Regions from separate parts of the Pseudomonas sp. HLS-6 genome, predicted to be linked through region 2. Evidence: predicted binding sites of a transcription regulator. Region 2 holds the regulator's gene; the other holds the start of a gene.
What was found. Region 2 encodes sigma-54, which starts transcription at its own class of promoters, with help from an activator protein. Its sites were predicted from a motif close to ANTGGCATNNANNTTGCTNT; they were not measured.
Positions count from the first base shown of each region.

Region 1: the regulator sigma-54 is predicted to act here: its motif matches at 2,992-3,011, upstream of glnK (P-II family nitrogen regulator).

Region 1 is NZ_CP024478.1:243,485-248,823, forward strand. Features, by position in the region: gene CS390_RS01040 (cache domain-containing protein) at 1-620, shown strand, start outside; gene CS390_RS01045 (ester cyclase) at 699-1,184, shown strand; gene CS390_RS01050 (hypothetical protein) at 1,288-2,019, opposite strand; gene CS390_RS01055 (hypothetical protein) at 2,016-2,264, opposite strand; gene CS390_RS01060 (accessory factor UbiK family protein) at 2,531-2,806, opposite strand; gene glnK (P-II family nitrogen regulator) at 3,215-3,553, shown strand; gene CS390_RS01070 (ammonium transporter) at 3,595-4,926, shown strand.
Region 2 is NZ_CP024478.1:1,100,233-1,105,571, forward strand. Features, by position in the region: partial or broken gene CS390_RS04920 (metallopeptidase TldD-related protein) at 1-81, shown strand, start outside; gene CS390_RS04925 (HPr family phosphocarrier protein) at 186-458, opposite strand; gene rapZ (RNase adapter RapZ) at 477-1,331, opposite strand; gene ptsN (PTS IIA-like nitrogen regulatory protein PtsN) at 1,334-1,798, opposite strand; gene hpf (ribosome hibernation-promoting factor, HPF/YfiA family) at 1,811-2,119, opposite strand; gene CS390_RS04945 (RNA polymerase factor sigma-54) at 2,203-3,696, opposite strand; gene lptB (LPS export ABC transporter ATP-binding protein) at 3,876-4,601, opposite strand; gene lptA (lipopolysaccharide transport periplasmic protein LptA) at 4,601-5,125, opposite strand; gene lptC (LPS export ABC transporter periplasmic protein LptC) at 5,112-5,339, opposite strand, start outside.

The DNA.
Region 1 (5,339 bases), 860 kb from region 2:
TAACGGTCTGGGAGGCGCTGGATGCCGAAGGGCGGAAGCCGACCTCCAAAGACCTCGCTTTTCTTCAGGCGACCATTGAAGCGCGGCTGTTGGCAAACGACAGCTATATCCACGGGACGGGGGTGGTGCTGGAGCCGGGTGAGCTTGCGGACCAAGAATTGTTTCTTGAGTGGTTCTACCGCCCCTCCAGCGGCAAAGTCGCCCCGATGATGCTGAACTTCAATCGTCAAAGCGAGAGTTTCTACAACTACCAGGGCATGCCTTGGTTTACGCGTCCTAAACTGACGGGTGAAGCGTCGGTCGAGGGGCCGTTCGTGGACCTGTACGGTACAGAGCTTTACATACTGGCCTTCTCCGTTCCGATTGTTGCCAAGGGGCATTTTGTCGGCGTTGCCGCAGCGGATATCGCCCTGCACGAATTCGATCAGTTGCTCACCCGGTGCCTGCTGCGGATGAAAAACGAGGCGTTCATCATCAATGCTGAAGGCCGAATCGTTGCCGCCAATTCGGCCAACTGGTTCGTGGGGAACATTGCCAGCCGCCCTGCAGCTGCCAACGTGCGAAAGCTTGAACCGTTATCGATCGAGTGGTCATTGGTTGAACTGCCAACGCCGCGATAGGCCGTGGCCTACCCTCAACGCACCACTGATACCTGTTTCCGTTTCTACCACAACAGCAACAATCGAAGAGGAAATACCATGCGTCGACTGTCGATACGTCTCGTTAGCCTCCTTTGCATGCTCTTGTTCGCCCAGTTGTCGATTGCAGCGGAAAAACAGAGCACCCGGAGCATCATCGATGCTTACATGAGTGCCTGGAACAAGCATGACCCCAATGCGGCGGCGCAGTACTTCGCTGAAAACGGGGAGTTTCTGGATGCGTCCGTAGGGATCCCTCAAGTCGGCCGGGAAACGGCCAGGGATAAAGTCATCAAGCTGTTTATCGATGCCGTGCCGGATTTGAAGTGGCAGATGGTTGGCGAGCCGATCATTGAAGGCGACAACATTGCCTTTGAATGGCAGTTCGATGGCCATAACACCGGTGCCTGGGCACCTGAAACCCCTGCGACCAACAAGCCGTTGAGTTTCAAAGGGGTCAGCTTCATCCGCCTGAAGGATGGCAAGATCGCGACGCAGCATGATTACTACGATGCGTTGTCGTTCAACAAGCAGTTGGGCTGGTAAGCGGGCCGCGAGCGGGGCTGGTCAGCCCCGTTCGCTGTTTTCTGCCAGACGTTTCTGAACAAGATTGGCGGGTCGTTGCTCTGTTGCGCCGGCCTTTTCTGCGCTAGGTCGAGACTTTGTCTACATAGGCAGCCATGAACCAGTCCGGCATTTCTTCTGTTCGGAACTGTAAAGCTGTTCCGTCTGTAATCTCGGCAAGTAACACCAGATCAGGGCCCGAGTTGTCAAAAATATAGGCACGATTTGCTGCGGCTATTGCTGATGGCAGCAGATCCAGGCTGCGTGAGTAGCGCTGGATGATTTTGTCCCTTGGAACGTTATGGCCACCGGAGTCTACGCGGATCTTGACCCGGTTAATATTGATGTACGGGTCTTCTGTGGCCACAAAGTAAAGGTAGGTTCTATACCCTAGTGCTTTTGCCTTCAGCATGAACTCGATTTTGTCCTTTGAGGACATCACGGTCTCGAATGTAAACGAGAGGCATGCCTGAAGGAGTTTGTTTCTGATGAAGTCGGACGCCACGGAGGCAAAGTAGGAGTTTATCTGAACAGACCGAAAGTCCAGGCAGTTGTTACTGACGGTAAGTTTGCTGGCCTGTTCGGTCAGATTGGCGTTCAGGATCAGTCGATGATTCAGAAAAAAATCCAGAACCTCAGATGGTTCGACCTCTAGCTGAAAGTCACTAAATGACAGGAGGCCACTTTCGTTTGCCGTCTTCTCGATTTCGTCAGGATTGATGTAGATCCCAATCAGATGATGCGGAATCGCGCTCTTCATGGTGCTTTTTCCGGAACCGTTGGGGCCGGCAAAGACACGCAGACGAGGGATTTTCATGAAACCCGGCGCACGTTAATTACAGATCCAACGCTCACTTTATGTTTGGGCTTGGTTGAGCAGATCACTTTTCGATCACCGTCCGCAGAGGTCTCGACGATCATGCCGTCCACTACCTCAGCCACAGCACGACCCGAACCCAAAGCATTGATATAGGCAGAGCTGATAGCACCCGCAGCCATACCTGGGATCTTGTCCTCAAGGCAGTTCAGGAGGTCTTCATTCAATGCTTTGTCGGCTTTCATGTCTGCTCCGTATGGTCAGGGCGTGTGCTCTGCTCATCATCTTAGCCCCGCGTCTCAGGCTTTGACAGCATGGCTCTGTATAGGCTGCCACTCGCTGTCAGACGCTTCTGAAGCATGCCCTATCCGGGGGTGTTGTTATGTTGCGCTCGCCTTCTGCGCTGGTGAATGGATGGCTGGGGTTACTGGGGTGTCGCGCAGTCGCCGGTAAGGCACCTCACACCTGTAGGTGTCGGCCTTGCTGGCGATTAGCCGCTGCGCGTGGGTGATTACTGCTCGGTGGCTGTTTCTACCGGCGGGGTCATCCGCGCTTCCAGTTCCAGTACTTTGGCTTCCAGCGCCTCCAGGCGGGCGCGGGTACGGGCCAGTACCACCATCTGGCTGTCGAACTCTTCGCGGCTGACCAGTTCAAGCTTGCTGAAACCGCTTTGCAGCAGCGCCTTGAACTGGCTTTCCAGTTCACTGCGAGGCTGTGAGGTGTCGCTGCTGAAAAGGCGCGAGGCCTGGTCGCTCAGGGCATCGAGAAAGGCTTTGGGCGCGAGCATGGGCAGTATCCAGAAAATTCCACAAGGCCGGCAGTGTATCACGCAAGGAAACCGGGCTCGCATTGCACACTTTTTGCGCATCGCGGCGCAATGCCGCGCACCGTAGTTGTGCGCCCGAACCTTGCTGGCGAATGGCCAAACTGACCGGGTTGCCGTAAGTCGTTGTAATTGGTGAATTTGTCGGACATGGCAAGGTTTCTGCTTAGACCACTGTGACCCATGCACCGATGCTGTCGCTGTGACGATGCAGTGCGCAAATGGAGCGAAGGACGTGTTTCGTAAGACGTGGTTTGTGGCGTCGGCTTGATGATGAGTGGTCGACGACGCGTTACAAAGCCAAGCGCTGCGCTTAGACTTGAGTCGGGTTTGTTTTCCTGGGGCAAGTCCACCAATTCGGGAGAAAGTTTCATGAAGCTAGTCACTGCCATCATCAAGCCGTTCAAATTGGACGACGTGCGCGAGTCGTTGTCTGAAATCGGCGTGCAGGGCATTACCGTTACCGAAGTCAAAGGTTTCGGTCGGCAGAAAGGCCACACCGAGCTGTATCGCGGTGCGGAGTATGTGGTCGATTTCCTGCCCAAAGTGAAGATTGATGTCGCCATTGACGACAAGGATCTGGACCGGGTCATCGAAGCCATCACCAAGGCGGCCAATACCGGCAAGATCGGTGACGGCAAGATCTTTGTGGTGAATCTGGAACAGGCTATCCGTATTCGTACCGGCGAAACCGATACCGACGCGATCTAACAAAAAGCCGCCCCAAACCCAACGCCCCAGGAGATAACATCATGACTCTGCGTCAGTTCGCAGGGCTAGGAGCCCTTTTGTCCCTCGTAATGCCTGGCCTGGCCCTGGCAGAGGACGCAGCACCTGTGCTCAACTCCGGCGATACCGCCTGGATGTTGACCTCTACAGCCTTGGTGCTGTTCATGACCATCCCCGGCCTGGCGCTGTTTTACGGCGGCATGGTGCGGTCCAAGAACGTCCTGTCGGTGATGATGCAGTGTTTCGCGATCACTGGCCTGATCAGCATTCTCTGGGTCGTTTATGGCTACAGCATGGCGTTCGATACCACCGGTATGGAACAGGGCGTAGTCAACTTCAATTCTTTCGTCGGCGGCATGTCCAAGGCGTTCCTCGCCGGTGTGACGCCATCGAGCCTCACCTCCGCGACGGCGTTGTTTCCGGAAGCCGTGTTCATCACCTTCCAGATGACCTTCGCGATCATTACGCCGGCTCTTATTGTCGGTGCCTTTGCCGAGCGCATGAAGTTTTCGGCCATGCTGATCTTCATGGCCATCTGGTTCACCGTGGTCTATGCGCCTATTGCGCACATGGTCTGGAGTGGCAGCGGCGGCCTGATGTGGGACTGGGGCGTGCTGGACTTCGCGGGCGGCACCGTGGTGCATATCAACGCCGGTATCGCCGGCCTGGTGGCTTGCCTGGTGCTGGGCAAGCGTAAAGGCTTCCCGATCACCCCCATGGCGCCCCATAACCTGGGTTACACCCTGATGGGTGCGGCCATGCTCTGGGTCGGCTGGTTCGGCTTCAACGCCGGCTCTGCCGCCGCCGCCAATGGCACCGCCGGTATGGCCATGCTGGTCACCCAGATTGCCACTGCCGCCGCTGCGCTGGGCTGGATGCTTGCCGAGTGGCTGACGCACGGTAAACCAAGCGCTCTGGGTATCGCTTCGGGTGTGGTTGCAGGCTTGGTAGCCATCACCCCGGCCGCTGGCACTGTAGGCCCGATGGGGGCGCTGGTGATCGGCCTGGTGGCTTCGGTGATCTGCTTCTTCTGCGCTACCAGCCTCAAGCGCAAACTGGGCTATGACGACTCGCTGGATGCCTTCGGTGTACACGGCATCGGCGGTATTGTCGGCGCGCTCCTGACCGGTGTGTTTGCTGCGCCGTCCCTGGGTGGTTTCGGCACCGTCGAGGACATCGCCGCGCAAGTCTGGATTCAGGCCAAGGGCGTAGGCTTTACCGTGATTTACACCGCAATCGCCACCTACGTGATCCTCAAGGTTCTGGACCTGGTCATGGGCCTGCGGGTCAACGAAGAAGAAGAGTCGGTCGGCCTCGACCTGGCTCAGCACAATGAGCGTGGTTACGCACTGTAATCGCCAGAAAAAAACTGCCCGGTTCGCCGGGCATTTTTTTGCCTGCGATTTGAGCCGGAAATTACACGCAAACGGTTTCCTCAAATACTTGCGCAGGTACTGCCCTGAAGCGTTTGCCCTTAAGCACAAGACTTACAGGCAACAAGGATATTTAGACACTTTGTTTTTTCCCACAGCACGCTAGAATGCGCGCCGAAGGGTGCTTATCAGTGGTCCGCATACTTCGGTACCCTTTGCTAGGCTTGTCAATGGGCATGCCCATGACGCCAGGGTGGGCCGGCTCGGTGTCGCCGGTGGCTCTTTACTTTTTGTCGGGCTCGGTGTGTGTCGGGCTCGCATGGCGCTTGCCGGTAGGGCGAGCGTTGCAGGTGATGGGGCTTCATCACCTTTGAATTTTGCCCGGCGGCTGCGCT
Region 2 (5,339 bases):
GTAGGCCGTGATCGCGAGCCCGTTGGACGCTCATTGGGGCGCTCGCTTCTGATTGAACAACTAGATATCGTGAGTGATTGAGCAACTGTCGTAGTGGATCCTACGTCTGGTAGCTCGGCTTGGTGTTGGACTACCAGAAGGGCACGCGGCTGTGTGAGACAAGGGGGCAGTAGAATGCTTGTGCGTTATTCGCCTTCGTCAAAGCGATTGTTGATCAGCTCAACCAGTGCGTTGAGTGCCTCTGTGTCGTCTTCACCTTCGGTGTGCAGGTGTACCTGAGTACCTTTGCCTGCTGCGAGCATCATCACGGCCATGATGCTCTTGCCATCGACCAGTTTGTCCGGTGCACGGCCAATTCGTACCTGGCAAGGAAAACGGCCTGCAACGCCAACGAACTTGGCGGCTGCGCGGGCATGCAGGCCCAGCTTGTTGATGATGGTTATTTCAAGAGCAGGCATCGCACAAGAGTCCTGTGGCTAGAGGTCGCGGTGGCGGACCTGGACGTTCTTCAGCGATTGCTGCAGCAACTGACCCAGGCGTTCGGTCAGATAGACCGAGCGATGATGACCACCGGTACAACCGATGGCAATGGTGACATACGCACGGTTGCTGGCGGCAAAGCGGGGTAGCCATTTGAGAAGATACCCGGAGATATCCTGGAACATGTCTTCGACATCCGGCTGGGCGGCCAGGTAGTCGATTACCGGTTGCTCAAGCCCGGAGTGATCCCGCAGTTCTGGCTTCCAGTAGGGGTTGGGCAGGCAGCGCACATCGAACACCACGTCAGCGTCTACGGGCATTCCACGCTTGAAGCCGAATGATTCGACCAGGAACGCAGTACCCGGCTCGGGTTGATTGAGCAGGCGAAGCTTGATCGAGTCTTTGAGCTGGTACAGGTTCAGGTTGGTGGTGTCGATCTTCAGGTCGGCCAGATCGGAAATAGGACCGAGCAGTTCGGTCTCGACCCGGATGGCCTCAGCCAGCGAGCGCTGAGCGTTGGTCAGCGGGTGACGGCGACGGGTTTCCGAGAAGCGCTTGAGCAGGGTTTCTTCATCGGCGTCCAGATACAGCACATCGCATTGGATATGCCGGTTGCGTGCATCTTCAAGCAGTTCCGGGAACCGGGATAGATGGCTTGGCAGGTTGCGTGCATCAATGGACACGGCAACCTTGGGTTGCATCAGTTCGGTATTGATCAGCGCACTTTCGGCAAGCTGCGGCAGCAAGCCGGCTGGAAGGTTGTCGATGCAATAGTAGCCATTGTCCTCAAGCACATCGAGGGCAGTGCTTTTACCTGAGCCGGACCGGCCGCTGACGATGATCAAACGCATGTTCAGTGCCCGTTCTGTACATCCAGTACGACCTGATACAGGGACTGGCTATCGCCGGCCGCACGCAGTTTTTCGCGAACGTCCTTGCGGTCAAGCATGCTGGCGATCTGGCGCAGCAGCTCCAGGTGCTCGTCGGTGGCGGCTTCCGGAACCAGCAGTACGAACAGCAGGTCTACGGGAGCACCATCGATGGCGTCGTAATCTATGGGGGCATCCAGGTGGAGCAGCGCACTAATCGGTGCGGTGCAGCCACTGAGGCGGCAGTGTGGAATGGCGATACCGTTGCCGAAACCGGTTGAACCCAGTTTTTCGCGGGCAATCAGGCTCTCGAAGACATCTTGCATTTCCAGATCCGGTACTTCCCGGTCAATCAGGTTGGCAATGTGTTCGAGTACGCGTTTTTTACTGCCGCCCGGCACGTTCACAAGTGAACGGCCGGGGGTCAGGATATCTTCAAGTCGGATCATGAGTGGGGGGGATCAGCGAGCGGCTGCACCTTGCAGCAAGGCCTGCTGTTTTTCCTTGTGTTTTTTCAGTTGGCGGTCGAGCTTGTCGGCAAGCAGGTCGATCGCGGCATACATGTCTTCATGCTCGGCATTGGCGACGACTTCGCCGCCTGGGATGCGCAGGGTGGCCTCGATTTTCTGTTTCAGCTTCTCGACCTCCAGAATGACCTGCACATTGGTGATCTTGTCGAAGTGACGCTCAACACGCTCGAGTTTTTCCCCGATATAAGTGCGCAGCGCTTCGGTGACTTCTACTTGGTGTCCACTGATGTTGACTTGCATACAGCTTCTCCTTTTGTTGCCGGTGCATAAAGAGGCAGGTATTGCGCCTGCCACTTGAATTGCGGTGGCGCACCTCAGGTGCGTTACATCAGTCGCTTGCGTTCACTCGACGGTGCAATGCCGAGCGACTCGCGGTACTTGGCGACGGTGCGTCGTGCTACCTGGATGCCTTGTGCCTCCAGTAAACCAGCGATCTTGCTGTCACTCAATGGCTTTTTCTGATTTTCCGCTGCAACCAGTTTTTTGATGATCGCGCGAATCGCCGTGGACGAGCATTCTCCGCCTTCGGAGGTGCTGACATGGCTGGAGAAAAAGTACTTCAGTTCGTAAATTCCACGCGGGGTATGCATGTACTTTTGCGTGGTCACCCGGGATATGGTCGATTCGTGCATGCCCACCGCTTCGGCGATGTCGTGCAGCACCAGCGGCTTCATGGCCTCGTCACCGTGGTCGAGGAATCCACGCTGGTGTTCGACGATCTGGGTGGCAACCTTCATCAGCGTTTCGTTGCGGCTTTGCAGGCTCTTGATGAACCAGCGGGCTTCCTGAAGCTGATTGCGCATGAAGGTGTTGTCTGCGCTGGTATCGGCGCGGCGTACAAAGCCTGCGTATTGTGGATTGACGCGCAGGCGTGGGACGGCTTCCTGGTTCAGTTCAACCAGCCAGCGATCGCTGTCCTTGCGCACGATCACGTCAGGCACCACGTATTCGGGTTCACTGGACTCGATCTGTGAGCCGGGGCGTGGGTTCAGGCTTTGTACCAGTTCGATCACCTGGCGCAGCTCGTCTTCCTTGAGCTTCATGCGGCGCATCAGCTGGCTGTAGTCGCGGCTGCCGAGCAGGTCGATGTAGTCGCTGACCAGTCGTTGCGCTTCAGTCATCCAGGGTGTTTGTGCCGGCATCTGACGCAACTGCAACAACAGGCATTCGCTCAGGTTGCGGGCGCCTATACCGGCAGGCTCGAATTGCTGGATGCGGTGCAGGACGGCTTCCACTTCGTCCAGTTCGATATCGAGTTCCGGGTCGAAGGACTCACAGACCTCTTCCAGGGTTTCGTCGAGATAGCCCTGGTTGTTGATGCAGTCGATCAGGGTGACGGCAATCAGTCGGTCGGTATCCGACATTGGCGCCAGGTTCAACTGCCACAGCAGGTGGCTCTGCAGGCTTTCACCGGCCGAGGTGCGGGTGGTGAAGTCCCACTCGTCGTCATCGTTGCTGGGAAGGCTGCTGGCGCTGGTTTGATAGATATCTTCCCAGGCGGTGTCTACCGGCAGCTCATTGGGAATACGCTCGTTCCACTCACCTTCCTCAAGGCTTTCCACGGGAGTGGCGGTTTCCTGGAAGCTGGTTTCCTGGGATTCCGAGGTCGGCTTGGATTCGGCGTTATCCGCCATCGGGTCGCTGTTATCGAAGTCGTCGCCATCTTCCTGGCGTTCGAGCATCGGGTTGGATTCCAGGGCTTCCTGGATTTCCTGCTGCAGGTCCAGTGTGGAAAGCTGGAGCAGACGGATGGCCTGTTGCAACTGCGGTGTCATCGTCAGTTGCTGGCCCATTCTTAGGACGAGCGATGGTTTCATGGCAGGGGCTTAACACCTTATTCGCCGGCGCACATGCGCCATCCACTACAAGGGCGCCGAAGCGCCTTCTTTAAGCAAATTATATGCCTGAAACCGAGGTGTTTGCCTAGAGCGCTGTAACAAATAAGCCGGTATTTGGGCGGATCGTCAGCGCTCTGGCGGTGCCTCGCACCTCGGGCTTACAGGCGGAACTCGTGGCCGAGGTAAACCTCTTTAACCAGTTCGTTGGCCAGGATGGTTTCTGCATCACCTTCGGCGATTAGGCGACCATCGTTGACGATGTAAGCGGTTTCGCAGATATCCAGTGTTTCACGGACGTTGTGGTCGGTGATCAGAACGCCAATGCCTTTGGCTTTCAGGTGGTGGATGATCTGCTTGATGTCGCCGACCGAGATCGGGTCGACACCGGCAAACGGTTCGTCGAGCAGGATGAATTTCGGTGCAGTCGCCAGTGCGCGGGCGATCTCCACACGGCGACGTTCACCACCGGAAAGGCTCATGCCGAGGTTGTCGCGGATGTGGCTGATGTGAAACTCCTGCAGCAGGCTCTCCAGTTCCTTGCGACGCCCTGCGGCGTCCAGCTCTTTGCGTGTTTCCAGGATCGCCATGATGTTGTCGGCCACCGACAACTTGCGGAAGATCGAGGCTTCCTGGGGCAGGTAGCCAATCCCAGCGCGTGCACGGCCGTGCATCGGCTGGTGGCTGACATCCAGGTCGTCGATGAGCACGCGGCCCTGGTCGGCCTGTACCAGGCCGACAATCATGTAGAAGCACGTTGTCTTGCCGGCGCCGTTAGGGCCGAGCAGGCCGACGATCTGGCCGCTGTCGATTGACAGGCTGACGTCACGTACGACTTGTCGACTCTTGTAGCTCTTGGCCAGGTGCTGGGCTTTGAGGGTTGCCATTACTCGGCCTTCTTCTTCGGCTGGATTACCATGTCGATGCGTGGGCGCGGTGCGGTAATGTTGCTGCCGCGGCCGGCGGTGGCGACCTGAGACTTGGTGTTGTAGACGATTTTCTCGCCTTCGGTAGTGTTGCCTTCGTTGATCACCTTGGCCCGGTCAGTCAGAACCACCAGGTCTTTCAATGCCTGGTATTGGATCTGCACGGCATAGCCTTGCATCTTGTCCGGCTTTGCAGCGCTTTGTTGCTGCTCGAAATACGCCAGGTTGCCCACCGAAGTGACCACGTCGATATCGCCGGAAGCGGAGCGGGTGATGGTCACGGTGTTGCCTTTGATCATCATCGAGCCTTGGGTGATGATCACGTCGCCGGTGTAGGTGGCAATGCCTTTCTTGTCGTCCAGTTGGGCGTTATCGGCCTGGATGCGGATTGGCTGGTCGCGGTCGTTCGGCAGGGCCAAGGCGCTCGCGCTTCCCAGTGCTGCGCTCAGGCTGAGCAAAAAGGGGAGGGTTTTAACGAGCCTCATACTGTCCTCTTACGTTGGACAGCAGGTCCATCCTGCCGTCTTTCAAATACGCTTTCATTCCCTTGCCCGTAGTGGTTCCACCGGCGCCGTCGATTCTAACGGCTTGATCGGTTTGAGCATATTGCTTCTGTGGGAATACCGTCATGCGGGTCGTGGTAATAATGGTTTCGCGGTTCTGTTCATCGGTGCGGGCAACCCGTACCGAGTCAATCAG